2 regions of the Ensifer sp. EB106-03-01-XG145 genome follow, and region 2 is predicted to be linked to the other one. Evidence: riboswitches for the same ligand, from Rfam matches in the RefSeq annotation. Region 2 holds a riboswitch; the other holds the start of a gene.
The links. Region 2 has a riboswitch for FMN ahead of AC3WWH_RS06460 (DMT family transporter). Riboswitches for the same ligand answer to the same signal wherever they lie in the genome.
Positions count from the first base shown of each region.

Region 1: linked by a shared signal. The riboswitch ahead of AC3WWH_RS25240 (6,7-dimethyl-8-ribityllumazine synthase) and the one ahead of AC3WWH_RS06460 (DMT family transporter) in region 2 are both predicted to bind FMN.

Region 1 covers NZ_JBYTEC010000013.1:26,313-41,569, reverse strand. The annotation lists gene AC3WWH_RS25285 (glycerol-3-phosphate dehydrogenase) at 1-1,139, shown strand, start outside; gene AC3WWH_RS25280 (class II aldolase/adducin family protein) at 1,151-2,203, shown strand; gene AC3WWH_RS25275 (FGGY-family carbohydrate kinase) at 2,200-3,486, shown strand; gene AC3WWH_RS25270 (TIGR01459 family HAD-type hydrolase) at 3,483-4,328, shown strand; gene AC3WWH_RS25265 (sugar phosphate isomerase/epimerase family protein) at 4,343-5,281, shown strand; gene AC3WWH_RS25260 (DeoR/GlpR family DNA-binding transcription regulator) at 5,382-6,167, shown strand; gene AC3WWH_RS25255 (triose-phosphate isomerase) at 6,164-6,931, shown strand; gene derI (D-erythrulose-4-phosphate isomerase) at 6,975-7,418, shown strand; gene AC3WWH_RS25245 (low temperature requirement protein A) at 7,626-8,909, shown strand; gene AC3WWH_RS25240 (6,7-dimethyl-8-ribityllumazine synthase) at 9,288-9,761, opposite strand; FMN riboswitch at 9,853-10,003, opposite strand; gene AC3WWH_RS25235 (TfoX/Sxy family protein) at 10,495-10,839, opposite strand; gene AC3WWH_RS25230 (ABC transporter ATP-binding protein) at 10,935-11,996, opposite strand; gene AC3WWH_RS25225 (ABC transporter permease) at 12,008-12,790, opposite strand; gene AC3WWH_RS25220 (ABC transporter permease) at 12,787-13,668, opposite strand; gene AC3WWH_RS25215 (ABC transporter substrate-binding protein) at 13,855-14,961, opposite strand; gene AC3WWH_RS25210 (MurR/RpiR family transcriptional regulator) at 15,167-15,257, opposite strand, start outside.
Region 2 covers NZ_JBYTEC010000001.1:1,323,402-1,338,658, forward strand. The annotation lists gene AC3WWH_RS06435 (phospholipase D family protein) at 1-605, shown strand, start outside; gene AC3WWH_RS06440 (ATP-dependent Clp protease proteolytic subunit) at 897-1,529, shown strand; gene clpX (ATP-dependent Clp protease ATP-binding subunit ClpX) at 1,813-3,090, shown strand; gene lon (endopeptidase La) at 3,465-5,885, shown strand; gene hupB (DNA-binding protein HupB) at 6,106-6,381, shown strand; FMN riboswitch at 6,507-6,672, shown strand; gene AC3WWH_RS06460 (DMT family transporter) at 6,751-7,665, shown strand; gene AC3WWH_RS06465 (esterase-like activity of phytase family protein) at 7,754-9,949, shown strand; gene AC3WWH_RS06470 (MarR family winged helix-turn-helix transcriptional regulator) at 10,032-10,508, opposite strand; gene AC3WWH_RS06475 (methyl-accepting chemotaxis protein) at 10,727-12,565, opposite strand; gene AC3WWH_RS06480 (metallophosphoesterase family protein) at 12,948-14,228, shown strand; gene AC3WWH_RS06485 (ATP-binding protein) at 14,228-15,257, shown strand, end outside.

The DNA of each region.
Region 1 (15,257 bases), on a different contig from region 2:
GCCTCAATCTTTCGACCGCGCCTGAGGGCGCGCCGATCAAGCGCGAGTATCGCAGGGCGTTCGAGTATTCCGACTGTTGGGTGGATGACGCCCGCCTCGTGGTTCTGAACGCGCTCGATGCACGCTCCCGTGGCGCCCGGGTCTTGACGCGCACCGCCTGCAGCGCGATCCGCCGGCGGGACGGGCTCTGGTTTATCGAGATGACCGATACGCGAACCGGGGCGAAGACCGAGGCGAGGGCGCGGTGTGTGGTCAACACGGCCGGCCCCTGGGTCAACGACGTCATCGGCCGGATCGGCGGGCTGAACTCCAGCCGCAGCGTGCGCCTGGTCAAGGGCAGCCACATCGTCGTGCCGAAGTTCTGGGAGGGACGGCAGGCCTACCTGGTGCAGAACCCGGACAAGCGGGTGATCTTCATCAACCCCTACCAGAATGACCTGGCGCTGATCGGGACGACGGATATCCCTTACGAAGGCCGGCCGGAGGACGTATCGGCCGACGGCAACGAGATCAGCTATCTGCTGAAGTCGGTAAACCGCTACTTCAAGCAACAACTGACCTCTGACGATATCGTCTACAGCTTTTCCGGCGTGCGCCCGCTCTATGACGACAACGCCGAGAACCCCTCCGCCGTCACCCGCGACTATATTTTCGAGGTCGATGCGGCCGATGGCCAGGCGCCTCTGCTCTCGGTCTTCGGCGGCAAGATCACCACGTTCCGCAAGCTTTCCGAACATGCATTGGAACGGCTGAAACCCTTCTTCCCCAAGATGGGACCGGCCTGGACGGCACGCGCCCATCTGCCGGGCGGCGACATGGCGGATGCCGATTTCGAGCAGTTCCTGGGTGATCTCAAGGCACGCTACCGCTTTCTGCCCGCCGATCTCGCCAAGCATTATGCGCGGCTCTATGGCACCAGGACGCATGCGCTGCTTGCCGGTGCCACCGCGGTCGAGGATCTCGGGCCGGCCTTCGGCTCGCTCCTTCGCGAGCGCGAGGCGCGCTTCCTCATCGACAACGAATGGGCGCTGACGGCGGACGACATTCTTGACCGTCGGACCAAACACGGCCTGCACATGACACTGGCCGAGCGGCAGGCCTTCACCCATTGGCTGGAACGTCAGCAGGCGGCGGCTTGAAGGAGACCGAGATGCGAAGTCTGGAATTCGAAGCGCTTCTCGATCTTTCGGCCCGTATCGGGTCGGATCCGCTGCTGGTGCAGGGGGCGGGCGGCAACACCTCGATCAAGGAGGGTGGGGCGCTCTGGATCAAGGCCTCGGGGCTCTGGCTGGCGCATGCCCGCCAGCGCGACGTCATGGTGCCAGTGGCGCTCGATCCGTTGCTCGATGCGCTGGAGCGCAATGATCCGGCGACGGAGAAGGCCCAGGACTTCGTGATTGCCGAGCGCAACCCCTCTGGCCTGCGCCCTTCGATCGAAACGACGGTGCATGCGCTGATGCCGCAGAGGGTGGTGGTGCATGTGCATTGCGTCGAGACGATCGCGACGGCGGTGCAGACGATCGGTGCCGCGATCGCCGCCGAGCGGCTTTCCGGTTTCCCGCATGTCTTTGTGCCCTATGCCCGGCCAGGCCTGCCGCTTGCCCGGGCGATCGCCGAACGGGTGCAGGACAACACCTCGGCGCTGGTTCTCGGCAACCATGGCCTCGTCGTCGCTGCTGATAGCGTGACGGATGCGGCGATCCTTTTGACCGACATCACGCGCTGCTTGACCGGGCAGAGGCGGGAGGCGCCGGCGGCTGATGTGGCGGCGCTTTCGCGGCTTGCCGTCGACAGCGACTACCGGCTGCCGGAGGATCCGTACCTGCACACGGTGGCGGCCGATCTCGACAGTTGCCGGCTTGCGGCTGGCGGCAGCCTCTATCCCGATCATGTGATCTTCCTCGGCAAGGGCGTCGTAGTAGCCGCTCCCGGCGAGACTGCCTTATCGATCGAGGAGAAGCGGCGCGCAGCCGGCGAGAGCCTGCCGCCGTTGCTGCTCTTCCCCGGCAAGGGCGTGCTGGTGCAGAAGGAAATTTCGGCCGGCGCCTTCGCCATGGCGCGGTGCCTCGCTGACGTGACGGCACGCATTCCGGCGGATGCTCGCCTGCGCTACCTGACCGAAGCGGAGAACGCCGAGCTTCTCGGCTGGGACGCGGAGAAATACCGCCAGCAGCTCAACCGTGCAGGGCAGGTACTGCAATGAGCGGCGACGATCGCAAGCTCGTGGTCGGCATCGATATCGGTACGTCGGGCGCGCGCGCAGTGGCCATGGCGGCAGATGGTAGCGTCGTCGCATCGGGTGCGGCGAAGCTTTTGTCCCACAGCGACGATCACCGCGATCCGATCGGCTGGTGGAAGGCGGTGCAGGTGGCGCTTGCCGAAGCGCTCGGCGGCATCGATCGGCAGAAGGTCTCAGCACTTTCGATCGACGGCACGTCCGGCACGGTGCTGCCGGTCGATCCGACGGGCGCGCCGCTGGCGACGCCGATGATGTACAACGACCCGGTTGGCGACCGCGCTCTTCTCGATGCGATCGCTAACCATGCGCCGCGGGAGAGCGCCGCCCATGGCGCCACATCCGGCCTTGCCAAGCTTCTCGCCTTCCAGTCGGTGCCGGATGTTTTCCGGGTGATCCATCAAGCCGATTGGCTCGCTGGGCATTTCACCGGGCTCTATGATGTCTCCGACGAAAACAATGCCCTCAAGACTGGCTACGACCCGGTATCACGCTCGTGGCCGGAGTGGATCGGAAGGACGGGAGCGCGTGTCGAGCTTTTGCCAGACGTGCTGCCAGCCGGCGCGCCGATCGCGACCATCGCGCCGGCAGCGGCTGAAGCCTTCGGGCTTTCAGCCGCCGTGGTGGTCGTTGCCGGCACCACGGACGGGTGCGCCTCGTTCCTGGCAACGGGCGCCGATCAGCCGGGGGACGGCGTCAGCGCGCTTGGCACGACTTTGACGGTGAAGATGCTCTCCGAACGGCCGCTGTTTGCGCCGGAATACGGGCTTTACAGCCACCGCATCGGCGAGATGTGGCTTGCGGGCGGGGCATCCAATACCGGCGGGGTGGTGCTCGCCGAGCATTTCTTGCCGGAAAGGATCGCCGTGCTTTCTGAGAAGATCAACCCGGTCGTCGATACCGGGCTCGACTACTATCCGCTCGTCAAACCCGGCGAGCGTTTTCCGGTCGCCGATCCGGATTTTCTGCCGCGGATGAGCCCACGGCCGGCCGATGATGCCACCTTTCTCAAGGCAATCTTCGAAGGCATCGCCGGGGTCGAGAGCCTTGCCTACCAGCGGCTGACCGAGCTCGGCGGACCGGCGCTCCGTTCGCTCCGCAGCGTCGGCGGCGGCGCGAAGAATGTGGCCTGGACCGCGATCCGCATGCGCAAGCTCGGCGTCCCATTCCTGCCGGTTCTGTCCGAAGAGGCAGCCGCCGGCACGGCGCGGCTTGCGCTTGCCGGCGCCAGAAAGGCGGGTGTGCTGTGACGGTTATCGAGACGATCGCCGGCCTCAGCGAGATTGCCGATCGCTACGACGCCTTCCTGATCGACCAGTTCGGCGTGCTGCGCGACGGGCGCGGTCCGTATCCGGTGGCGGCCGACACGCTGGTGCGGCTGAAGGATGCCGGAAAACGCATCATCATCCTCTCCAACTCGGGCAAACGTTCCGCGGAGAACGACCGTCGCCTTGTAGACATCGGCTTTGCCGCCGGCAGCTGGGACTGGTTCCTGACTTCGGGGGAGGTCGCCTGGCAGATCCTCAAGCGAGAAGGCGCAGGCAGCGCAGGCACGCCGCGCAAGTGCCTGCTGATCAGCCGTGACAACGATCTGTCGCCGATCAAAGGGCTCGACCTCGAGCGCACGACAAGCGGCGCTGATGCCGATATCGTGCTGCTTTCGGCGAGCGAAGGCGATCTCTATCCGCTCTCTCACTATGAGGCGCTGCTGGCACCGGCGGCCGCGCGTGGCGTTCCCTGCCTCTGTACCAATCCCGACAAGGTGATGCTGACGAAGACGGGTACCGCCTTTGGTGCCGGTCGCATCGCCGACCTCTACGAAGAACTTGGCGGCAAGGTGCGCTGGATCGGCAAGCCCTTCGCCGACATCTACGCGCTCGCGCTCGACTTCCTCGGTCATCCCGATCCGACGCGGGTCTGTGCCATCGGCGACAGCATAGAGCATGACATCGCCGGTGCGGCGAATGCGGGGCTGCATTCCGTGCTGGTGACGACCGGGATCCTGGAACACGCCGTGGACGAGGAACGTCGCCGGCTCTTTGCCGAGCACGGCGCGTCTCCCGATTTCATCCTTCCGAAATTTCACTGGTAGCCGGGAGTAAGGTCGTGGCCTTCACGCTGTCGCTCAACACCAATCCGCTGGTCAACCGCTTCGCCGAGGCCGACGACCTGATCGACACCATCGCCGACCAGATCCGCATCGGCTACGTGCAGTTGACCCATGAATTCGTCAATCCCGGCTGGCCGGCGGCGACGATCGCCAAGACCCTCAGACAGTTTCGGCGGGCGCTTGATCGCACCGGCGTGAAGGTCACCTCGGGCATGACCGGGCCCTATGGCCGGCTCAACCATTTCGGCCATCCGGACCCGGATGTCCGACGATACTATGTCGACTGGTTCAAGACCTTTGCCGATATCTCCGCCGAACTCGGCGCGTCCGGCATGGGCACGCAGTTCGCGATCTTCACGCTGAGGGATTACGACGATCCGGCGCGGCGCGAGGAGATGATGCGGATCGCCATCGAATGCTGGCGCGAAGTGGCAGAGCACGGCAAGGCGGCGGGGCTCTCCTACGTCTTCTGGGAGCCGATGTCGGTCGGCCGCGAATTCGGCCACACGATCGAGGAATGCCGATCGCTCGACCGGCGGCTGGCCGAGGCCGATCTGCCGATTCCGATGAAGATGATGGTCGATATCGACCATGGCGACGTCACCTCGGACAATCCCGATGATATCGATCCCTATGCCTGGGCCGGGGCGTTCCCCGAGCGCTCGCCGATCATCCACATCAAGCAGTCGTCGATGAATAAGGGCGGCCACTGGCCGTTCACCGCCGCCTACAACAGGGACGGCCGCATCACGCCCGACAAGCTGATCGGCGCAGTCAAAGCCGGTGGCGGCACCGATAACGAGATCTGCCTGGAGCTTTCCTTCCGCGAGCGCGAGCCGACCGATCACAACGTGGTCGAGATGATCCGGGAGTCCGTCGAATTCTGGGAACCTTACATCGACACGGGCTTTAATCGCCCACAGAAATCACATTGAAATATCACAAAATCACACAACAGAAATTGAAATGTAACAAATAGCTGTTATCTTCTCACTGTGAGCGCGGCCATGGCTGCGCGCGATTGGGGCTGAGACGATGAAGCCGGAAGACAGGCGACAGGCGATCATGGATGTGCTGATGGAGGCCGGTACGGCGTCTGTCGAAGACCTGTCCTTACGCTTTGGCGTCAGCAAAATGACGGTGCATCGCGACCTCGACGACCTCGAACAGGCGGGCCTGCTGCGCAAGGTGCATGGCGGCGCCTCGATCCAGTCGAGCCCACAATTCGAAAGCGACTTCCGTTACCGTGAGAAGATCGCCACCGCCGAAAAGCGGCTGATCGCCGAACATGCAGCCTCGTTGATCGAGCCGGGGCAGAGCATCCTGATCGACGACAGCTCGACGACGGGCGCGATCGCTGAGTGCATCCGCGACATCCGCCCGCTGACGGTCATCACCAACAATCTTGGCGTGATCACCAGCCTTTCGGGTACTGCCGGCATCAACGTCATCGCGCTCGGCGGCCAGTACAGCAAGAAGTTCAACGGCTTCTTCGGCATCGTCACCGACGAGGCGCTTCGGTCGCTGCGCGTCGACATCGCCTTTCTGTCGAGCTCGGCAATCGAAGGGACGACGGCCTTCCACCAGGACCAGGAGGTGGTGCAGGCCAAGCGCCTGATGGTGAAGGCGGCCAAGCGCAAATACCTGCTGGTGGACCACGACAAATTCGGGCGCTCGGCGCTCCATTTCCTGACCGGCCTCGATGCCTTCGATGCGGTGCTGACCGGCGCCGAAGTGGCTGCCGAGCATGCAGCACCACTCGAAGAGGCAGGCATTCGGCTGGTCAGGGTCGGCAATAGCAAGACATCGGAGAAAGCATGAACAAGTCCGGGCTCTGGGTCGGCACCAGCTGGAAGATGAACAAGACGCTGGCCGAGGCGATGGTCTTTGCCGATGGCCTGGCTGCTACCGATGCGACGCGCGACGATCGTGTCCAGCGCTTCGTCATCCCGCCGTTCACGGCGGTGCGCGAGGTCAAGGCGCGGCTTGCCGCAACCAGCGTCAAGGTCGGCGCGCAGAACATGCACTGGGACGATGCCGGCGCCTGGACCGGCGAGGTTTCGCCGCTGATGCTGAAGGATTGCAATCTCGACGTGGTCGAGTTGGGCCATAGCGAGCGGCGCGAACATTTCGGCGAGACGGATCGCACCGTCGGCCTGAAAACGGCGGCGGCTGTGCGCCATGGGCTGGTGCCCTTGATCTGCATCGGCGAGACACTGGCCGAGCGCGAAGCGGGCGAAGCGGACACAGTGCTGAAGCGTCAGGTCGAAGGCGCACTGGCGCTTCTCGAAGGCGAGGCGAAGAAAGCGACGATCCTGCTCGCCTATGAGCCCGTCTGGGCGATCGGCGTCAACGGCATTCCGGCGACATCAGACTATGCGGACGAGCGCCACAAGCGCATCGCTCACGTCGCCGAAGCGGCGCTCGGCAGGCGCGTGCCGGTGCTCTACGGCGGCAGCGTCAATCCCGGCAATTGCGAAGAACTGATCACTGAGCCGCATATCGACGGCCTCTTCATCGGCCGCTCCGCCTGGGACGTCGCCGGCTATCTCGACATTCTGCAGCGTGTCGTAAAGGCGATCTGAGCCTTCGGCCGCGGCAGTTCCTGAAGAATGGAAAGGAACAATCATGAAGATTGCAATCGGGGCAGACAGCGCCGGCAAGCCCCTGCTGGACGTCATCGCCGCCCATCTCGGCGGCAGGGACGACGTGGAGGTCGTGGACCTCAGCCAGTCCGGCTTTTACGCGGATCTCGCGCAGAAGTTGGCGCAGCAGGTCGTCGAGGGCAAGCACGACCGCGGCATCCTGTTCTGCGGCACCGGTATCGGCGTCTGCATCTCGGCCAACAAGGTCCCGGGCATCCGTGCAGCACTGACGCACGACACCTATTCGGCCGAGCGTGCGGCGAAGTCGAACAACGCCCAGATCATCACCATGGGCGCACGTGTCATCGGTCCGGAGCTGGCGAAGTCGATCGTCGATACCTGGCTCGCGTCCGAGTTCGACCCGAATGGTCCTTCGGCCGGCAACGTCGATGCGATCGATCGCCTGGATTCCGTCAGAGCGGGGTGAGGAAAGTGTGTGCGGTTTTCCGCCCGCATTCCTCTCTTGCTAAGGCCTGAACCCAATATCGCGACGCCCGTTGATCCTCCCTCAGGCATCGTGACGAAGCGCCCGGCAGTAATGCCGGGCGCTTTACGTGCAGCGTTCTACCTGCCTTGACGACGCTTCCGCAAATATTTGAATATGCTTGCAGATCGTTGAAAAGGGCGTCACCGCATGAGCGAAACAACCTCGACCGAGCCGCATCCGAGCAGCCATCACCACGTGGCGCGCATGAGTGGACGTGATACGCACGAACATCACAGGACTGCGACGACACTCGAACTGCTGTTCGACCTCACTTTCGTCATCGCCTTCAGCCTGGCCGCCTCGCAGCTCGCGCATCTCTTCGCCGAGGGCCACTTCACCGCAGGGCTGATCGGCTTCGGCTTTGCCACCTTCGCCATCTGCTGGGCCTGGATCAACTTCAGCTGGTTCGCTTCGGCCTACGACACCGACGACTGGATCTTTCGCAGCGTCACCATGGTGCAGATGGTCGGCGTGCTGATCCTGGCGATCGGCCTGCCGCCGATGTTCGAATCGATCGACAAGGGCGAGCACCTCAACAACGGCGTCATGGTGCTCGGCTATGTCGTCATGCGCGTCGCGATGGTCTTCCAGTGGCTGCGCGCCAGCCGGCAGGATCCGGCGCGGCGGGAAGCCTGCATGGCCTATGTGAAGGCGATCAGCGTCGCCCAGCTTGGCTGGATCGTTTTGATCTTCTTCGACTTCTCGCTGGCGGTGACCTTTGCCCTGGTCGTCGCGCTGACGGCGATCGAGATGCTCGGCCCCTACATTGCCGAGATGCACTATGGCGGCACGCCCTGGCATGCGCATCACATCGCCGAGCGTTACGGGCTGCTGGCGATCATCGCGCTCGGGGAAGGGGTGGTCGGAACGGTCGCCTCGATCTCTGCCGTGGTCGAGGGCGAGGGCTGGAACCTCGACGTTGCGCTCGTCTGCCTCGCCGGCACCGGGCTCACTTTCGGCATGTGGTGGATCTATTTCCTTTTGCCGAGCGCCGAGGTGCTGCACCACCACCGCCTCAAGCGGTCCTTCGTCTGGGGTTATGGCCACATACCGATCTTCGCCGCGATAGTCGCCACCGGCGCCGGGCTGCACGTGGCGGCCTATTATATCGAGCACAAGGCCCATATCAGCTCGGTCGCAACTGTGCTGACAGTCGCGGTTCCAGTCGGACTCTACATCGGCCTGCTCTACGCGATGTACGCGTATCTGCTGCGGCAGACGAACCGGCTGCATCTCTGGCTGCTTTGCGGCACGGCGCTGGTGCTGATCGCGTCCGTCGTCGTGGCGATGCTTGGGCTCGATATGGCGATGTGCCTGATCATCCTGACGCTCGCGCCCGTCGTCACCATCGTCGGCTACGAGGCCGGCGGCCACCGCCACCGGATGGCGGCGCTGGAGCGCAGCCTGCAGGACGGCGAGGCGGCGCGGTAGGCGCGAATTTGAGAGTCGAGACAGGGGCTTATCGGCTGGGGCTGCCGGCTTGAATCAGGTGGCTCACAAGTGGATTCAACGGGAGTGCTTGTGGCGTTCCGGGGGGCTGCGAGTTCGGCATGATCTGAGAGCAATTCTGCCCCTCACCCTAACCCTCTCCCCGCAGGCGGGGAGAGGGGACGAGAGCTCTCGCTGGCGGGATGGCTCTGATTGACCTCAGGGGGGCCGGCCGTTCTCGAGAGAGGATGAGTTTGGGTGACAAGGAGCCACGCGTGTCCTTCTCCCCGCAAGCGGGGAGAAGGTGGCCGGCAGGCCGGATGAGGGGCAGCGCGCTTACGGCGCACCCGCCAGGCAGGCTCACTTCGGAGCCGCAGACGATCAGGCGTTGACCAGCGCCAGCTTGGCGCGGGCATCCAAAATCTGCGAGCAGGCGTTGGCGGCTTCCGTGCCCTTGGTGACGAAGTGTTCGCGGAAGAAGGCAATGAGCGGTTCGCTTTCCTGGAAATTGTGCGGCGTCAGTACGGCCGAAAGCACCGGCACATTGGTGTCGAGCTGGACGCGCATCATGCCGTCGAGCACGGTGCCGGCGACGAAGTCGTGGCGGTAGATGCCGCCGTCGACGACGAAGGCGGTGCCGAGGATCGCGGCGTAGCGGCCGGTCTTTGCCAGCGTCTGCGCATGCAGCGGGATTTCGAGCGCGCCCGGCACATCGAAGATCTCAACGTCGGCAGCCGAACCGCCGAGCTTCGTCCATTGCGCGACGAAGGCATCGACGCAGCGGTCGACGATATCGGCATGCCAGCGGGCACGGACGATCGCGATCTTGGCGGCGGGGTGGGAAAAAATGGTCATGGTCTCAAGCCTTTCAGGGTTTGGCGTTTCCAATGATCCCGTCGGGCGAACATGCATGCGCGCGAGGTCCCGTCGCTGGGCCCACGTTCCTGCTTGCTCTCTTCCATCCGGACTGTGACCGTCGGCTCCGGAATTCGACCGGATCTGCTGACCTCTGGAGCGTAAGCTCCAGAGCGCTCGCGGGCTTCGGCCTTTCGGCCGCTACCGCCGGTGGGGAATTTCGCCCCGCCCTGAGAACAACGCGACTATATAGTCCGCCTGCGAGCGATCAAACGCACGGCGCGACGAAAAGAGGGGAAATCACGACAGATTTTTGCATGTCCGGCCGGAGCGCGAGAAACTCTTTCTCGTTCCGGTATTTTCGCGCTGGCTGCGGCCGACTTTATCTGCAGGGCGATCAGCTGTCGGGGATCGATGCATCACCTGTGAAAAGTCGAATAACAAGCGCGAGATATCAACGGTTCCTCACCTGGGGACGAGAACCCAGAAACCACTTGCGCACCCAGGACGATTCATAGTTAGTGCGAAGCAGAAGCAGCCTTCATCAATTTTTCTTTTGGTGACAGAAAGGCGCTCCGATTGGCGAAACTCCCCACGAAACCCGACAGTGAGCACCTCAAGCTGAAGCTTTGGGTTCTTGAGGCATCCGCGATTGGGCGGTATCCCATCACGTGTGTCTTTGTCATCGCCTTGCTGTTTATGGGTGGCAAGGCGTTTGGGATTTGGTGAAGCGCTATCCGCGCAGTTCGTCGTCTTCGGCTGAAAGTGCCCTCCCGGCCCAATGGAGAAGGGCGTCGCGATCGTCGAGGCAGTCGACAGGCGCTTCGTAGAAGCGATGCACGACCACGGTCTTGCCGCCCTTCTCATAGGTGAACGGCTGGCAACCCTCTGTGATAAGCGCGTCTTTCAGCGCCTGATCAACCCTGAAATAGAGGCGGTCCTTGATGCTGACGGCAAAGCGCTTGTCTGCGACGACGTAGGCCCAGCCGCCGAAGAAGCGGTCAATCTGAACAGGCCCGAGATCGGAGAGTTCATCCTGGATATGCCTGACGAAGGCACTTGGTTCAGCCTTGGCCATGATTGCAACCTCGCGGGTCTCCGGCAATGGTGCAACGAACCGCTGCATACTCGCTGGCGCCCTGCGCGCCAGCGTTCATCGGTCTTCTGCAAGACCTACTCGCGAATAACGAGCAGGTCCTTGGCGGCGAAGCGCAGGGTGACGTTGTCGCCCGAGACCGGCGGGGTTACGCCCGGATTGTTGAACATGTCGAAGGAGATGACATCGCCGCCGACGCGAAGCCGCGTGCGGATGACCGAGCCGAGGAAGCTCGTCGAGACGACCTCGCCGGCAAGCGCCGTATCGCCTTGCGCCCCTTCGGCAATCGAGCCCGCTTCAGGGCGCAACGCCAGCGAGATGCTGTCGCCACCCTTCATGCCGGCAATCGGGTCTTTCAGAGCCACCTGCTGGTTGCCGATCGTTACGGCGCCCGAGGCCGGATCCGCGACCTTGCCCTCGATGATGTTCAGCGTGCCGACGAAGGAAGCGACGAAGCGCGTTGACGGCGTGTTGTAGATCTCGAAGGGGGTGCCGATCTGGTCGGCACGTCCGGCATTCATGACGACGATACGATCGGAGATCGACAGCGCCTCTTCCTGGTCGTGGGTGACGAAGACCGTGGTGATGCCGAGCTGCTGCTGGATCTGCCGGATTTCTTCGCGCAGCGACACGCGGATCTTGGCGTCGAGCGCCGAAAGCGGCTCGTCGAGCAGCAGCACCTGCGGCTTGACCGCAATGGCGCGGGCAAGCGCCACGCGCTGCTGCTGGCCGCCGGAGAGCTGGTAGGGGAAGCGGTCCGCCAGGTGCTCGAGCTTGATCAGCCCGAGCATCTGCTTCACCCGTGCGTCGATCTCCGACTTGTCAGTGCCTGCGACCTTGAGGCCGAAGGCAACGTTGTCATGCACGTTCATGTTCGGAAACAGCGCATAGGCCTGAAACACCATGCCGATGTTGCGCTGGTTGGGTTTCAACGACCCTTGGTCCTTGCCGTTGATCACGATAGAGCCGGCGGAGGGTGTCTCGAAGCCGGCGATCATGCGCAGGACGGTCGTCTTGCCGCAGCCGGACGGACCCAGGAAGGAGACGAATTCGCCCTTCTCGATGTCCATGTCGAAATCGTGCACGACGTGAACAGGGCCGAAGGACTTCTTGATGCTGGTGAGTGACAGAAAACTCATGGGTGCGGTCCTCAGGCCTTGGGAGGCGCGCTTTTTTGGAAGCGCGAGACGAGCTGGATGAGGCCGAGGCAGCCCCAGGTGATGCCGAATGCGATAACGGCGAGTGCGGCAGGCTCATAGGCGCGGTTGGCGCCCAAGAGCTGCATGTACGGGCCGAAGGCCGGGCGGTTCAGAAGTGCCGCCATGGTGAACTCGCCGATGACGATGGCAAAGGTCAGGAAGGCGCCTGAAAGCACCGCGACGAGCACGTTCGGCAGAATGATCTTGGCGAGGATCGTGGCCCATCCGGCGCCGAGGCTCTGGGCGGCTTCGGTCAGGGTGGCGACGTCGATGGTGCGAAGGCCGGTGTCGACCGCGCGGTACATGTAGGGCAGAGCGAGCGTCGCGTAGCCGAACATCAGGAGGATGTTGGTCCCCGTCAGCGAGCCCGTCAGCGGCAGCCAGCTCGAGGTGTTGTAGAGCCGGATATAGCCGAAGACGATGACGATCGCCGGGATAACGAGCGGCAGAAGCGTGATGAACTCGATATAGGGGCGCAGCCGCGGCAGCTTCAGCCGGACCCAATAGGCGGTAGGTACGACGAGCAGCACGCCGAAGACGATGGTGAACAGCGCCTGCAGCACCGAATAGCTGAAGGTTTCCTGGAAGCGCGGATCGGCGAAAACCTTCTGATAGGCGTCGAAGGAATATTCGCCGCGGCGCATCTTCAAGGAGAAGTTGGTCATGCCGATGAGCGGCAGGGTGAAATAGAGGAGGCCGAAAACGAGGGCCCCCCAGGCCCAGATCTTCTTCATTTCAGCCACCTTTCGCTGCGGCCGCGCAGCCAGATGTAGATCGCGTTGGCAATGCCGGTGACGACGATCATGCCGAAGGCGAGCGCATAGCCGAGATGCGGATTGCCGAGCACGTCGCCGCGGATCTGGGCGAACAGCAGGATCGGCACGATCGACAGCGACGAGCCGGTGAGCGCGATCGCGGTCGCAACGGCGCCGAAGGCATTGGCGAAGAGCAGCGCCAGCGTGCCGAGCAGCGAGGGAAGCAGGATCGGGAAGGCGACCATGCGCCAGTACTGCAGGCCGGTGGCACCGAGGATTTCGGCGGCCTCGCGCCATTCGCGCTTCAGGCCGTCGAGCGCCGGCGTGATGATGAGGATCATCAGCGGGATCTGGAAAAAGAGGTAGGTGACTGTCAGCCCCCAGAAGGACAGGAGATTGAAGCCGAGCATTCTGAGGTCGAGACCGAAGTTCGAGCGCAGGAACACCGTAACGATGCCGACCGGGCCGAGGGTAGCGAGAAAGGCGAAGGCGAGCGGCACGCCGGCAAAGTTGGAGGCAACGCCGGAAAAGGTCAGAAGCGGCCCGCGGATGCCCTTCGGCAAGCCGCCGAAGACAATGGCCGAGGCCATGGCAAAGCCAATCAGGCAGCCGAGGAGCGCCGAGGCTATGCTGATCTTGATCGAGATCCAGTAGGCCGCAAGGATCGAGGGCGTGAACAGGCCACGGATGTTCTCGAACGTGAAGCTGCCATCCGGTGTCTGAAAGGCGCCGACCACGATCTTTGCCGTCGGCAATATCAGAAACAGCGTCACAAAGGCGGCAAAGGGCAGAATGCCCAGCCAGTGAAGCGGTAGGCGACGCGCCGGCGGGCTGGCGTCGGGTTTAGCAGATGACATTCCGTTCGCGCCCCTGAAACCGCGTTATCGACGCGGGCGTTATTGATACTTGCAAGTTAGAGCGGGGTGCGGGCTGAAACCCGCGCACATTTTTCCTCATTCCGCTCCAAAGACTTGAATTCCTTACGAATAACTTATGTCGCCCCGGCCGGAAAACCGGCCGGGGCGACATGTCTGTGGAAAGACTTACTGAACGTTCGCGCCGACGACGGAATCCCAGCCGCCGGTGACGGCAGCCTTGTTGGCATCGACTTCTTCGAGCGTCGGGAAGTAGGCCTTTTCATAAGACGCTGCCGGCGGCAGGGCGTCGATCAGTGCCTGCGGAACCTTGCCGGCCTTGACCATCGCGTTGAAGCGGGTCGGGTGGCAGAAGCCCTTGAGCCAGCCGAGCTGACCTTCGTCGGAATAGAGGTGCTCCATCCACAGCTTCGCTGCGTTCGGGTGCGGCGCGTAGGCCGAGATGCCCTGAACGTAGACGCCGGCGAGAACGCCGCTGGCCGGAACGACGACTTCGGTCGGCGGGTTGCCGTTGAGGGTCTTGGCCCAGCCGAGCGCGTTGTAGTCCCAGGCAACGATGATCGGGGTCGAGCCCTGGGCGAGCGTACCGGACTTGCCGATGACCGGAACGAAGTTGCCGGCCTTGTTGAGTTCGGCGAAGTAGCCGAGGCCAGCTTCACCGGCTTCCTTGCCCGACTTCGCACCCTTGGCGAGACCGGCGGCGAGAACGCCGAGGATCGCCTGGTTCGACGCGCGCGGATCGCCAGCGAGAGCGACCTGACCGGCATATTCCGGCTTCAGGAGATCAGCCCAGTCCTTCGGAGCGGTCTGGACAAGGTCCTTGTTCACGAGGAACGACATCACGCCGTAATAGTCGCCGTACCAGTAGCCTTCGGCGTCCTTGACGCTGTCCGGGATCTCGTCCCAGGTGGAAACCTTGTAGGGCTGCAGCAGGCCTTCGGCCTTCATCTGCGGGCCGAAGGCGAGACCGACGTCGACGACGTCAGGGGCCTGCGGACCCTTGTTGTCCTTGTTGGCCTTGACGGCTTCGACTTCGTCAGCCGAGCCCGCGTCCGGGTTCAGTTCGTTGACCTGGATTTCCGGATACTTGGTCTTGAAGGAGGCGATGACGTCGCCATAGCCGCACCAGTCGTGGGGCAGGGCGACGGTGGTCAGCATGCCTTCCTTCTTGGCGGCTTCGATGAGTTCGGCGCTCGGCTCGGCGGCGGCGATTGCGGTCGTCGCCAGGAAAACGGCGGTGGAAAGCGAAAGCAGGCGATGGGTTCTTGAAATCACTGGTGTTCTCCTTATGGGTTTAGTCAAATTCGTGGGGTATTCAGTCGATTTCGGCTAGGCTGTTAAAGAGATGCCATGAAAGTAATGTGACAGCGGTTTATCCGTTCGCGCCGCCTATGTCGTTGGAAGAACATTTCTTTTTCTGGCGGGGTGGCTCACTGTCGCACAACTGTATGAAATTCCGTGAACGGGTCGGCGAGCACTCCTAGACGGGTTTGCGAAAGATGCGGGTGGAATCGAAAAGGCCTTCGAGCGTTTTCATTCGATCCCGGGTTTCCTCCCAGTTCGAACTTTGC
Region 2 (15,257 bases):
TCCCGTTGATCGAAGCGGCGACGCGGGATTTGAGGATCATCTCTCCCTATTTCATCCCCGGCGTTGCCGGCACGCGAGAGCTTGCGGCCATCGTTTCGCGCGGAGCTCGGGTCGCGGTGCTGACCAACTCTCTCGCAGCGACCGATGTCGCAGCCGTTCACGGCGGTTACATCAAGTACCGCCGGAAGCTCATCCAGGCCGGCATCGCTCTCTTCGAATTGAAGGAGCAGGGCGACGTTGCCGAAGGGCACCGCATGACGTTGTTCGGGCGCCGCAATGCGAGCCTGCACAGCAAGGCTTTCGTGGTCGATGGCTTGAACGGGTTCGTCGGCTCGATGAACTTCGACCCCCGCTCCGCATCGCTCAATACGGAAATGGGTGTCGTCTTTGCCGATGCGGCTCTTGCCGGCGAGCTGGCCAGCATGTTCGAGGAGGAGACCTCGCCGTCGATCAGCTACCGGCTCGGGATGGACGGTTCACGGCTTGTCTGGCGTGATCGCGCCAACGGCTCCGAGCGGCTGTTGCGGCGCGAGCCGGATGCCAGCCTTGCCAGGCGGATGATTGCCAACCTGATCCGTATTCTGCCGATCGAGTCACAGCTCTAGGAAGGCGGCGCCGCCGATACACGATTTGCCGTTCGTTTACCGACGTCATCGAACCCTGTGTGAAATGCTCGGTCGCGGCGGCTTGCGGCGCGCATGTCGGCGAAAAAAGGTTCTATTGACAACCATGTGTGGAGGAGCGCCGAACTTCGCAGCAAAGGGGGCTTCGATTAAGCTTATCGAAGCTTCGCGACTTGAAGTGAAGGGTGTTGACACTCTATGTAGGGACAGAAGGCAAATCCCGTGATTCCCGGCTCGCAAAGGTTTTGCGAGCCCGATTGATGAAGGTTCGATATGAGAAATCCCGTTGATACCGCCCTGGCACTGGTGCCGATGGTTGTTGAACAGACCAACCGCGGTGAACGTTCCTACGATATCTTTTCGCGCCTTCTGAAGGAGCGCATCATCTTCGTCACCGGTCCGGTCGAAGATCAGATGGCGACGCTCGTCTGCGCCCAGCTCCTTTTCCTCGAGGCGGAAAACCCGAAGAAGGAAATTGCGCTCTACATCAATTCCCCGGGTGGCGTCGTCACCTCCGGTATGGCGATCTACGACACGATGCAGTTCATCAAGCCGGCGGTCTCGACGCTTTGCGTCGGCCAGGCGGCCTCGATGGGTTCGCTGCTCCTGGCGGCCGGCCACAAGGACATGCGCTTCGCCACGCCGAATGCGCGCATCATGGTTCATCAGCCCTCCGGCGGTTTCCAGGGCCAGGCTTCCGATATCGAACGCCATGCCCGCGACATCCTCAAGATGAAGCGCCGCCTCAACGAGGTCTATGTCAAGCATTGCGGCCGTACCTACGAGGAAGTCGAGCAGACGCTCGATCGCGACCATTTCATGAGCGCGGACGAAGCTCTGGAGTGGGGTATCGTCGACAAGGTACTGACCTCGCGCGAAGAGATCGAAGGCACCGAGCAGGCCTGATAACGCGCTTTTGTGTCGCGATAGATGTAATTGTGACACAATTGTAATGGCTCAAGGGCTTTATCGTCAGGGTAAAGCCGGTAATATGGACCGTTAATGCTATGTTGGATTCTGAGGGCATAGTGTTCGGATGAGTTGGGAGAGTCGTTGCAGCCGCATCGGGCATGGTCGCCCAGGTGCGGTAAGTACTCCCGGAAGCCCTGCGTGAGGATAGGCTACAGGGCGAATTGAGTGGTCCGCGATACTTCGCTTGAAGTGTCCGGCGTGCTGGAAGGAAGTGGAAATGAGCAAGGTCAGCGGAAGCAACGGCGGTGACTCGAAGAATACGCTTTATTGTTCGTTCTGCGGCAAAAGCCAGCACGAAGTCCGTAAGCTGATTGCCGGACCGACCGTCTTCATCTGCGATGAATGCGTCGAACTGTGCATGGACATCATTCGCGAAGAGAACAAGACCTCGATGGTCAAGTCCCGCGACGGTGTGCCGACCCCTCAGGAAATCATCAAGGTCCTCGACGAATACGTCATCGGCCAGCAGCAGGCGAAGCGCATCCTCTCGGTGGCCGTGCACAACCACTACAAGCGCCTGGCGCATGCCGCCAAGGGCAGCGACGTCGAACTGGCGAAGTCCAACATCATGCTCGTCGGCCCGACCGGCTGCGGCAAAACCTATCTCGCCCAGACGCTCGCCCGCATCATCGACGTGCCGTTTACCATGGCCGACGCCACGACGCTGACCGAAGCCGGTTACGTCGGTGAAGACGTCGAAAACATCATCCTCAAGCTGCTCCAGGCCGCCGACTACAACGTCGAGCGCGCGCAGCGCGGCATCGTCTACATCGACGAAGTCGACAAGATTTCCCGCAAGTCCGACAACCCGTCGATCACCCGCGATGTTTCGGGCGAGGGCGTGCAGCAGGCGCTGCTCAAGATCATGGAAGGCACTGTTGCTTCGGTTCCGCCACAGGGTGGTCGCAAGCATCCGCAGCAGGAATTCCTGCAGGTCGACACCACCAACATCCTGTTCATCTGCGGCGGCGCATTCGCCGGCCTCGACAAGATCATCTCCGCCCGTGGCGAGAAGACCTCGATCGGTTTCGGTGCGACGGTCCGCTCGCCGGAAGATCGCCGCGTCGGCGAGGTTCTGCGCGAACTCGAGCCGGAAGATCTGGTCAAGTTCGGTCTCATTCCGGAATTCATTGGCCGCCTGCCGGTTCTGGCGACGCTCGAAGATCTCGATGAAGATGCGCTGATCCAGATCCTGTCCGAGCCGAAGAACGCTCTGATCAAGCAGTATCAGCGCCTGTTCGAGATGGAAGACGTCGAGTTGACCTTCCACGAGGACGCGCTGCGCGAGATTGCCCGCCGGGCGATCGTGCGCAAGACCGGCGCCCGCGGCCTCCGTTCGATCATGGAGAAGATCCTGCTCGACACGATGTTCGAGCTGCCAACGCTCGAAGGCGTGCGCGAAGTGGTCATCTCCGACGAGGTGGTCAAGGGCGCGGCGCGGCCGCTCTACATCTACTCCGAGCGGTCGGACGAAAAGACCAACGTTTCGGCCTGATAACGCCGAATTATCGTTTGAGAAGCCCGCCTTGTGCGGGCTTTTTCATGTTCGCGCACTTAGCTGTTGAGACAAAGCCGCCCGAGCGCAGATTTCACAATTCGATTGTTGCTAAAGTGTCTCAAACAACGCAATGATGTGACGATTCAATGAAGGACCTTTATCGTTGCGCGTCCTTGAGCCTCGTTCTCCGTCGCAAGGCCCGCAACAGAAATGATGCGTAGTCAGAAGGACCCGGCCACGATTGGTGGGTGTCGCGTCCAGCCTTGAAATGGACGCGGTGGCACTCCACTTTGATGTGGAAAATATGACAACCGGGAGTGCCTGCGGGGCTCCCGGGAACGGGCCCGAAATCGGGACGGAAAGGAAATGACATGACGAACAAAACGTCACCGGCGACTGAAAGCGCGACCTACCCGGTCCTGCCGCTCCGCGACATCGTGGTCTTCCCGCACATGATCGTGCCGCTCTTCGTCGGCCGCGAAAAGTCGATCCGTGCGCTTGAGGAAGTCATGGGCACCGACAAGCAAATCATGCTTGCCACCCAGATCAACGCCACCGACGACGATCCGGAACCGTCCGCGATCTATGAAGTCGGCACCATCGCCAATGTCCTGCAATTGCTGAAGCTGCCCGACGGCACCGTCAAGGTGCTGGTCGAAGGCCGCGCGCGCGCCAAGATCGACGGCTACACGCCGCGCGACGAATTCTATGAGGCATCCGCGCATACGCTGAGCGAGCCGGAAGAAGATCCGGTCGAAATCGAAGCGCTGAGCCGCTCGGTCGTTTCCGAGTTCGAGAGCTATGTGAAGCTCAACAAGAAGATCTCCCCCGAGGTCGTCGGTGTCGCCAGCCAGATCGAAGACTATTCGAAGCTGGCCGATACGGTCGCCTCGCACCTGTCGATCAAGATCGTCGAGAAGCAGGAAATGCTGGAGACCACCAGCGTGAAGATGCGTCTGGAAAAGGCGCTCGGCTTCATGGAAGGTGAGATTTCCGTCCTGCAGGTCGAAAAGCGCATCCGCTCGCGCGTCAAGCGCCAGATGGAAAAGACCCAGCGCGAGTACTACCTCAACGAACAGATGAAGGCGATCCAGAAGGAACTCGGCGACGGCGAGGATGGCCGTGACGAGATGGCCGAGATCGAGGAGCGCATCGCCAAGACGAAGCTCTCCAAGGAAGCGCGCGAAAAGGCTGACGCTGAACTGAAGAAGCTGCGCCAGATGAGCCCGATGTCCGCGGAAGCGACCGTGGTTCGCAACTATCTGGATTGGCTGCTCGGTCTGCCCTGGGGCAAGAAGTCGAAGATCAAGACCGACCTGAACCATGCCGAAAACGTGCTCAACACGGATCATTTCGGTCTCGATAAGGTCAAGGAACGCATCGTCGAGTATCTCGCCGTGCAGGCGCGTTCGTCGAAGATCAAGGGCCCGATCCTGTGCCTCGTCGGCCCTCCGGGCGTCGGCAAGACCTCGCTCGCCAAGTCGATCGCCAAGGCGACCGGCCGCGAATATGTGCGCATGGCGCTCGGCGGCGTTCGTGACGAAGCCGAGATCCGCGGTCACCGCCGCACTTATATCGGCTCCATGCCGGGCAAGGTGGTGCAGTCGATGAAGAAGGCGAAGCGGTCCAACCCGCTGTTCCTGCTCGACGAAATCGACAAGATGGGCCAGGACTTCCGCGGCGATCCGTCGTCGGCTCTGCTCGAGGTGCTGGATCCGGAACAGAACTCGACCTTCATGGACCACTACCTGGAAGTCGAATACGACCTGTCCAACGTGATGTTCATCACCACGGCCAACACGCTGAACATTCCGGCGCCGTTGATGGACCGTATGGAAGTGATCCGCATCGCCGGCTACACCGAAGAGGAAAAGCTGGAGATCGCCAAGCGGCATCTGCTGCCGAAGGCGATCCGCGACCACGCGCTGCAGCCGAAGGAGTTCTCCGTGACTGACGGAGCCCTGATGGCGGTCATCCAGACCTACACGCGGGAAGCCGGTGTTCGTAACTTCGAGCGCGAATTGATGAAGCTCGCCCGCAAGGCGGTGACCGAGATCATCAAGGGCAAGACGAAGACGGTCGAAGTCACGGCGGACAACATCAACGACTACCTTGGTGTTCCGCGCTTCCGTCACGGCGAAGCCGAACGCGACGATCAGATCGGCGTGGTCACGGGTCTTGCCTGGACCGAGGTCGGCGGCGAACTGCTGACGATCGAAGGCGTCATGATGCCCGGCAAGGGCCGCATGACGGTCACCGGCAACCTGCGTGACGTGATGAAGGAATCGATTTCGGCGGCGGCGTCCTATGTCCGCTCGCGGGCGATCGATTTCGGCATCGAGCCTCCGATGTTCGACAAGAGCGACATCCACGTGCACGTGCCGGAAGGTGCGACGCCGAAGGATGGTCCGTCGGCCGGTGTCGCCATGGCAACCGCGATCGTGTCGATCATGACCGGCATCCCGATCTCCAAGGACGTCGCGATGACCGGCGAGATCACGCTGCGCGGCCGCGTGCTGCCGATCGGCGGTCTCAAGGAGAAGCTGCTGGCAGCGCTCCGGGGAGGCATCAAGAAGGTGCTGATCCCCGAAGAGAACGCGAAGGATCTCGCCGAGATCCCGGATAACGTGAAGAACGCGCTCGAAATCATCCCGGTTTCGCGGATGGGCGAGGTGCTTGTACACGCTCTGGCGCGCATGCCGGAACCGATCGAATGGGACCCGGCAAGGGAGCCGGCAACCGTCGCAGTGGTTGATTCGCAGGACGAAGCAGGCACCTCGATCGCCCACTAAAAAGTGCCGGTGAATGGGCGCCGCGACCTCACGCGGCGCCCATTTTGCAGAAAAATTGGGAAGACCGGCCTCTGGCCGGTCTTTTTTGTTGTAAAAGCGCCCTGCAAGCCTTGCATTCCAAGGGATTAGGCGCAATTGGGAAAGGCAAGACGCGGGCGATGCGCAAGCCGCCGCGGCTTAAAACACAGTCGTTTCGAACCAATCTGAAAGGGGTGGAAACATGAACAAAAATGAGCTCGTGTCTGCCGTTGCTGAGAAGGCCGGACTTTCCAAGACCGACGCATCTTCTGCAGTTGATGCAGTTTTCGAGACCATCCAGGGCGAGCTGAAGAGCGGCGGCGACATTCGCCTGGTCGGCTTCGGCAACTTCTCGGTTTCGCGCCGCGAAGCCTCGAAGGGCCGCAACCCGTCCACGGGTGCGGAAGTTGACATCCCGGCCCGCAACGTGCCGAAGTTCACGGCCGGCAAGGGCCTGAAGGACGCCGTCAACGGCTGATCAGATTTGCTTGGCGGCCGGACACGAGGCCGGCAGTCCAGGTATTCGAGGGTTCGGCGAAAGCCGGACCCTTTCGCATTCCGGGGGGCTGCCCTTGCGGCCTCCTGCCATTTGCTCTACGGCTTGCCCATTCTCAGGGCGGGGTGAAAATCCCCACCGGCGGTAAGGGCGCTGCAACATCATGCGGTGACCCAAGCCCGCGAGCGCCTTTCTCCTGAAGCGGGGAAGGGGTCAGCAGATCCGGTGCAATTCCGGAGCCGACGGTCATAGTCCGGATGAAAGAGAATGGTCGTCGGCACGAAGAGCAGGGCTGCCCGGCGTCGTGCCGTGCGCTCATGCGTCCTGATTTGTGTTTGTCCATTTCTCAGGATGCGTGACATGAATCAGACTTCCCTCGGTTTGTCCTCCTCGCGCGCCATGGCCGGTGCCGGCTTCATGGTGCTGGCCGGTATTGCCTTCGCCGGGCTCAATGTCGTTACCCAATGGCTGACGATGAAACTCGGCTTTCCCGCTGCCGCCACGGCCTTCTGGCAATATGCCTTCGCCCTTCTCTTTTCTTTGCCGTTCCTGCGGCGCGTCGGACTTTCGGCGATGCGCACCGATTACCCGTGGCGCCACGTCGTGCGCGTGGCCCTCGCGGCCTTCGGCGTCGGGGCCTGGGTCTCCAGCCTTGCGCATGTGCTGATCTGGCAGGCGATTGCCCTGGTGATGACCTCGCCGTTCTTCATCATCCTTGGCGCTCGCCTGTTTCTCGGCGAACGCGTCGGTCCGGCCCGCTGGACCGCGACCGCGGTCGGATTTGCCGGTGCGATGATCATTCTTGAACCCTGGTCGGACAGCTTCACCTGGGCAGCGCTGCTGCCGATCCTCTCCGCCTTGCTCTGGGGCGCCTCGTCGCTCATCACCAAGAGCCTGACGAGCAGCGAGCGTCCCGAAACCATCACCATCTGGCTGCTTGTCCTTTTGACCCCGATCAATGGCGCCATTGCGCTCACGGCCGGTTTCGCGGTGCCGCAGGGCATGGCGCTCGGCCTTCTCGTGCTCGCCGGGGTCATGACAGTGTTCGCGCAATATTTGCTGACGCTCGCCTATACGGTTGCCGACGCCGCCTATGTGCAGCCCTTCGATGATTTGAAGCTGCCGCTCAATGTCTTTGCCGGCTGGCTGGTCTTCGGTTACGCACCGACAGGCTATCTCTGGTTCGGTGCGGTCCTGATCCTTGGCGCGTCACTGTTCATCATGCGCAACGAGAGTCGGCGCGAACGGGAGGCTGTTGCAACCTGAACGGTGTAAAACCCGGCCGGTGTCATTCGGCTGTCATCGCAGTCGCGCAGAACCCCCATGTTTTCAGTATTCTCCATGGGGGATTTCAATGATCATTACTTCGCGCGTGACCGCGTTCGCGGCCGTCCTTCTTGCTTCGGTGGCATTTCCTGCGGCGGCTGAACCTGTATTCAATCGTATTGCGTCCTTTGCCGTTGCCGACAATCTGCCTGATGGTGACGCGCGCAAAGCGCCGACGTCCGCCGAGATCATCACGGCCAGCGAAGACGGCAATACGCTGATCTACTCCGACAGCCCGGGCGAGCGCGTCGGCCTGATCGACATCACCGATGCCAAGGCGCCGAAGGCAGCCGGCACAATCTCTTTCGACGGTGAGCCGACCTCCGTTACCGTTGCCGGCGCCAAGGCGCTCGTTGCGGTCAACACGCGCGAAAGCTTCGTCAAGCCTTCCGGTCTTCTGGCAATCATCGACCTGGCGTCGAAGAAGGTGGATGCGACCTGCGATCTCGGCGGTCAGCCGGACTCGGTTGCCGTCAACAAGGACCGTACGCTTGCGGCCATCGCCATTGAAAACGAGCGCGACGAGGAAGTGAACGACGGCAAGATCCCGCAGATGCCGGCCGGCGATCTGGTGATCCTGTCCTTGAAGGACGGCGTTGCCGATTGCGGCTCGCTGAAGCGCGTGACGCTGACGGGTCTTGCCGAAATCGCTGGCGAAGATCCGGAGCCGGAGTTCGTCTCCTTCAACGGCAAGGACGAGATTGCGCTGACGCTGCAGGAGAACAACCACATCGTCATCATCGACGGCAAGACTGCGACGGTGAAGACGCACTTCTCTGCTGGCACCGTCGACCTCAATGATATCGACATCAAGCGCAACGGCGCCATCGCCTTCAAGGACGAGCAGCCGGGCCGCAAGCGCGAGCCCGATGCGGTGAAGTGGCTCGACGATAACCGCATCGTCGTTGCCAACGAAGGTGACTACGAAGGCGGCTCGCGCGGCTTCACGATCTTCGACACCACCGGCAAGGTGCTCTACGAATCGGGCGCGAGCTTCGAGCATGCCGTTGCCGCGATCGGCCACTACCCGGAAAAGCGCTCGTCGGCCAAGGGCGCGGAGCCCGAGGGGCTGGAAGCGGCCAAGTTCGGCGACGACAACCTGTTCTTCCTGCTCGCCGAGCGCGCTTCCGTCGTCGGCGTCTACAAGGATACGGGTGCGGAGCCCGAACTGCTGCAACTGCTGCCGTCGGGCATCTCGCCGGAAGGCGCCGTCGCGATCCCGTCGCGCAATCTGCTTGCGACCGCCAATGAAGTCGACCTCGTCGAGGACGGCGGCGCGCGTTCGCATGTGATGATCTATGAGCGCGGCGAAGGCGAAGCTGCCTATCCGCAGATCCACTCCGCCGAGAAGGACGGGCTGCCGATCGGCTTCGGTGCACTCTCCGGTCTTGCTGCCGTCTCGGACAAGCCGGGCTTCCTGCGCGCCGTCAACGACTCGGTCTTCTCGTCGCAGCCGACGATCTTCACCATCGACGCCACCCAGAAGCCGGCGCTGATCACCGAGACGCTCGCCATCACCCGTGACGGCGCACCGGCTCAGAAGCTCGACATCGAAGGCATCGCCAATGACGGGGAAGGGGGCTTCTGGCTCGCATCGGAAGGCAATTCCGACAAGCTCTACAGCCACGCGCTCTTCCACGTGAACAAGAAGGGCGAGATCAAGAAGGAAATCGCTTTGCCTGAGGCGCTGCGCGCCGGCGAAACCCGCTTCGGCTTCGAAGGCATCACCGTTGTTGGCGAAGGCGACGACCAGACGCTGTGGATGGCTGTTCAGCGCGAATGGAAGGACGACGAGAAGGGCTTCGTCAAGCTCGTCTCCTACAAGCCGAAGAGCGAAGAGTGGGGTGCCGTGCGCTACCCCCTGGAAAAGGCCGGTGACGGCTGGGTCGGCCTGTCGGAAATCTCCGTTCATGGTGACTACGCCTACATCATCGAGCGCGACAACCTGATCGGCCAGGCAGCCAAGCTCAAGAAGATCTACCGCGTCGCGCTGACGGAACTGAAGCCGGCAGCACTTGGTGGCGAACTGCCTGTCGTCAAGAAGGAGGAGGTTCGTGACCTCATTCCCGACCTGAAGGCGCTCAACGGCTATGTCGTCGACAAGGTCGAGGGCTTCACAGTCGATGCAGCCGGCAATGGCTATGTCGTGACCGACAATGACGGTGTCGACGACTCCTCCGGCGAAACCCTGTTCTTCTCCATTGGCGCGATCAACGCGATGTAAGCGTTAACGCCCGGAGAAAACGGAAGAGGCCGGGACATGATGTCCCGGCCTCTTTCTGTTTCGGACTGGTAGGAAATAGCGACTAGCGGGCGACAGCGACCTGCGCCGCCTCTTCGGCCTCATCCTTGCGCTTGCGGATCTCGTCCGTCCTGTCGACCAGCTTGCCGACGATGCCGTAGAGGGCATCGAGTTCCTCGTCGTCGAGCGCCGAGAAAATCTCCTCGAGCAGTTGCTTGCGTGGATGCTCGGCGGCCTCAAGCACGACGCGGCCCGTTTCGGTAATCGAGACGATCTTGGCGCGCCGGTCCTCGGGATCGGGCTTGCGCATCACCAGGCGGTCGCGTTCCAGACCGTCGATGGCCTCGGTGACCGTGCGCGGCGCGAAGTTCAGCGCACAGGCGATATCGGTCGAGCGACAGGGACCGAGCTTGCTCAGGAAGAAGAGGAACTTGCTGCGTGCCAGCGACACGCCTTCTTCGGTCATCGATTCGTTCACCAGCCGGTGAACCCGGTGGTAGAGCTCGAACAGTCTATCGGAAACTTCAAATGTCTTCTTCATGATCGTCGCTGGAATTTCATGAGGTGCCATGTGAAATGGCAGTAACATTAGTGATAGTTACAATTGCCACCTTTGTCGACAGAAACCTCTGAGACTTCACGGTAAGCACTTGGAGGCAAAGAAACGGCCGCCGTTTCCGGCGGCCGTTTCTGTCGGTTTGTCAAGAATTTCGTGTCTCGAACCCGCCCGCGAAAAACCAAGCACGGCGTGCGTCGTGGTTATGCCGCCCGGCGTGTCGAGCCGGCCGACGGCGCGTAGCCGTAGGCCTGAGCCTCTTCCAGCGTGAAGCGGGCGATCAGCTCGCGCAGGCGGCCGGCTTCCTGGGCAAGCGTGGCGCTTGCGGCATTGGCTTCCTCGACCATGGCTGCGTTCTGCTGGGTCACCTGATCCATCTGGTTCACGGCGGTGTTGACCTCCGACAGTCCGGCGGACTGCTCCTGCGCCGAGATGGCGATCGCATCCATGTGCTGGTTGATCGTGACGATGAAGCCTTCGATGGTGCGGAGAGCCTCGCCGGTTTCGCGCACGAGCCGGACGCCGCTTTCGACTTCGACAGCGGAGTTGCGGATCAGGTCCTTGATCTCCTTGGCCGCATTGGCCGAGCGCTGGGCAAGCTCGCGGACTTCCTGAGCGACGACGGCGAAACCCTTGCCGGCATCGCCGGCGCGGGCTGCTTCGACGCCGGCGTTCAGCGCCAGAAGATTCGTCTGGAAGGCAATTTCGTCGATGACGCCGATGATGTTCGAGATCTGGCTCGACGAATGCTCGATCCGGCCCATGGCATCGACCGCGCCCGAGACGATGGCGCCGGACTTGCGGGCGCTTTCGTTTGCCTGGCCGGCGACGGCACGGGCCTCGTTGGTGCGCTTCGACGAATTGCCGACATTGACGGTGATCTGGTCGAGCGCAGCGGCCGTCTCTTCCAGTGAGGCTGCCTGCTGCTCGGTCCGACGCGACAGGTCGTCCGCACTCTGGCTGACTTCGCGCGCACCGCTGTCGATGCTGCCGGAGCTGGCCGAAACGGCGGCAAGCGTATCGGCCAGTTGGGCGACGGTCTGGTTCAGGTCGTGGCGGAGCTGCTCGAAGTCCGGTGCAAAAGGTTCGTCGAGCTGGAAGGCGAGATCGCCGGAGGCAAGCCGGCGCAGGCCGCCAGCAAGACCGGCCGTCGCTTCCTGGAGGCGGCGCTGTGCCGCAGTTTCGGCTTCCTCGGTCAGGCGCAGGCGATCGGCCTCGGCCCGGGCGCGCTGTGTCTGGGCATCCGCTTCGAGCTGCTGGTTGGTGATTGCCGCCTGACGGAAGACTTCGACGGCACGGGCCATCTCGCCGATTTCGTCCTTGCGGGCGCCGTAGGGGATGCTGCTGTCCGTGTCGCCTTCCGCAAGGCGCGCCATCGAACGGGTGATGATCTGGATCGGGCGGGCGATACCGCGCACGGCATAGAGAATGGCGCCGAGCACGATGATCGCCGCAACAGCGATGACGGCCATTTCGATCATGCGGATCTGGTCGTGCGTTGCCGAGCTTGCTGCAACCGCGGCGTCGGCGCCGGCGACGTTGAGCGCGCGTACTTCCTTGATCGCCTCGTCGACCTTCTGCTCGGTCTCCCGCATCTCGACCTTGAAGACGCTCTGCGCCTTCATGTTCTCGAGGTTGTTGGAGAGCTTGACCATGCCATCGGCGATGGAAAGGTAGGCCTGATAGGCAGCGCGTACCTTTTCCAGCGCGGCCTTGTCGGCGTCCGTTACCATCAGCGCCGCATAGTCGTCGGCGAGCTTGTTGAAGCCTTCGACGGTCTGGCCGATGACTTTTTCCGCGGCCTTCTTTTCGAAGGGCGTCAGCGAGATCAGGTGGCGCGCAAAGGCCATGCGCGTATCGGAAAGCTGGGTTTCGAGCGCGCGGGAAAGCGAGACACGCGGCAGCCAGGTGGTGGCGATCTCGTTGTTGCGCTCGTTCATCATCTTGATGCCGCCGAGCGACGAGACGGCTAGCGCCGCGACGATGACGGCGACCACGAGGAAGAGGGCAATGAGCGTGTGTGAAATCTTGAGTCGTGACATAGGTTTCCCCCGGAAGGACGGCCGTCCATAAAAGCTGTACTTGATGAAGTCGTTCCGGCTCTTGATCGTCATGACGGAGCGGATGCCGAAGCAGGAATCATTCCGGTGCCTGGATGCGCTGGGAGCGCAGCCGACGGAAACCTAGCGAACAAGATGTTACAAAAACCCTAATCGATTAAAGTGAGTATAATCTGATATTTGCAGGTACTCCGGCGGTGCTGTTGATCATTCGTTTTCGGCAGTCTCTGCGGAGATGTTCTGTATTAGTCTTGGCTTTACTTGGATGGTCTGAAGAATGCTCGTCTGCAGCCGACCAATCTCCCACGTGGATGAAGGGTCGCCACTGATTGACGGGCGCCGGCCTGCCGGGCCATGGTCGGCCATGCCCTTCCGCTTCGTCCATACCGCAGATCTTCATCTCGATTCGCCCCTCCGCAGCCTCGCCCTTAGAAACGCCGACCTCGCGGAGATCGTGCGCGGCGCGTCCAGGCGCGCCTTCGTCAAGATCGTCGATCTCTGCATTGCCGAAAAGGTCGATGCGCTGCTGATTGCAGGCGATCTCTATGATGGCAGCCAGACGTCGATGAACACGGCGCTGTTTCTCGGGCGGGAGTTGCGCCGGCTGGATGAGGCGGGGATCCGGACGTTCATCATCCGTGGCAACCACGATGCCCAGTCGCAAGTCACCAACGAGCTCACTTTGCCGCCTTCGGCGCATGTGTTCAAAGGCAGAGCGAAGGCCGTTCTTGCCAAGACCTTGGCAAGCGGGCGCGACGTCTATGTGCACGGGGTGAGTTTCGCCAGCCCGCACGCGCCGGAAAGCCTGCTGCCGGCCTTTCAGCCGCCGATGTCGGGCGCGCTCAACATCGGCATGCTGCACACGAGCCTTGCCGGTGCGGCCGGCCATGATCTCTACGCGCCCTGCAGCGCCGCCGACCTCGTGGCACATGGATTTGACTACTGGGCTCTCGGCCACATCCATCAACGCCAGATCCATGCAACGGGCCCCTTCGTCGTCATGCCCGGCATACCGCAGGGCCGCGACGTCAACGAAGCCGGTGTGAAGAGCGTGACGCTGGTGGCGATCGATGAGGACGGCCGGGCGGAGATTACCGAACTGCCGATCGGCATCGCCAGTTTCGAGCGCCTGCCAGTCGATATCACCGGCCTCTCCGAGTGGCGCGACGTGCTTGATGCGGTCAGGCAGGCGCTTGTGCGGATCTCTGTGGATACGCCGGCGGAAAATGTGATCCTGCGCGTAACGTTCACGGGGGCGACGCCGCTGGCCTGGCGCCTTCGCCGCGATACGGATTTGCTGCGCGCCGAGATCGACAACATCGCGGCCGGCATCGTCGGTTGCTGGATCGAGAAGCTGGAACTCGCCTGCGGCAATCCACTGGTGGAAAAAACGGGTGCGATGCTGGATCCTGTCGATGAGCTGGTGGCCCTCGTCGAGGCCGATGTGCTGCCGGCCCACGGGTTTCGCCAGGACGTCCGGGCAGCCGTGGAAGATCTGCTGCAACAATTGCCTCCTGAGATGCGCCAGGCGTTGGCACCCGATGAAGACGCGATCGAGCAGCTTGCCTTCGAGGCCAGCGCGTCGGGAGGCACGGAAGTGCTTGCCCATCTTCATGGCAGCGGTTCCGGCGAGGGCATCCACTGATGCGGCTCCGCGCGCTCGATCTCGTCCGCTATGGCAAATTCACCGATCGCCGCCTCGACTTCGGTGAGAGCGTGGCCGGCGTGCCCGATCTGCATATCGTCTACGGGCCGAACGAGGCGGGCAAGTCAACGATGTTCTCGGGCTTCCTCGATCTGCTCTTCGGGATCGAACACTCGAGCCCCTATGGGTTCCTGCATCCCTATCCGACAATGCGGGTCGGTGGCACCATCGAGGCGGCTGATCGGACGCACCGCGTGTTCCGGGTCAAACGCAAGTCGAACTCGCTGGTCGGCATCGACGACCAGCCTTTGCCCGACAATCTCTTCTCCGGTGTGCTGGGCGCGATCGATCGCGACACCTATCAGACAATGTTTTCGCTCGATGACGAGAGCATCGAGAAGGGCGGCGAGGCGATCCTGAAGAGCGAGGGAGAGCTTGGGTCGCTGTTGTTTTCCGCAAGCTCGGGACTGCCGGACAGTACGGCGATCCTTGCCGCCTTGCGCGGCCAGGCCGACGCCTTCTACCGGCCACAGGCGCGCAAGCATCAGCTTGCAGAGCTGAAGGCGCAGCTTGACGCCCTGAGGACGGAGCGAAATGCCCTCGACATCAACGCACGCGAATATGCGGCGCTGCGCAAGACGCTGGCGCAAGCACGCGACCGGCATGAGGAAGCGATCACACGTCGCGCCGAACTTCGGGTCGCGCAGTCTCGCTTGAAGGCGGAGATCGAGGCCCTGCCGCACTTTGGCCGGCTGCGTGCGCTTCGCATGGAACTGGCGAGCGCGCCGGTGCTGCCGGTCCCGCCGACCGAGTGGGCAACCGAGCTGCCGGCGCTTCGCCGCCAGGAAGCGGAGATCGAGGTCAGGCTTCGGCAGAACCAAAGCGAGATGCAGCACCGCCGCAATGCGTTGGAAGAGCTTCCGCTCGACAAAAAAGGGCTGTGCCTGGCCGAACGGCTGACGGCGCTGCAGGAGACGGCCCTCGATGCGCGCTATGTCACGGCCGCGCGCGATATGCCGTCGCGATTGG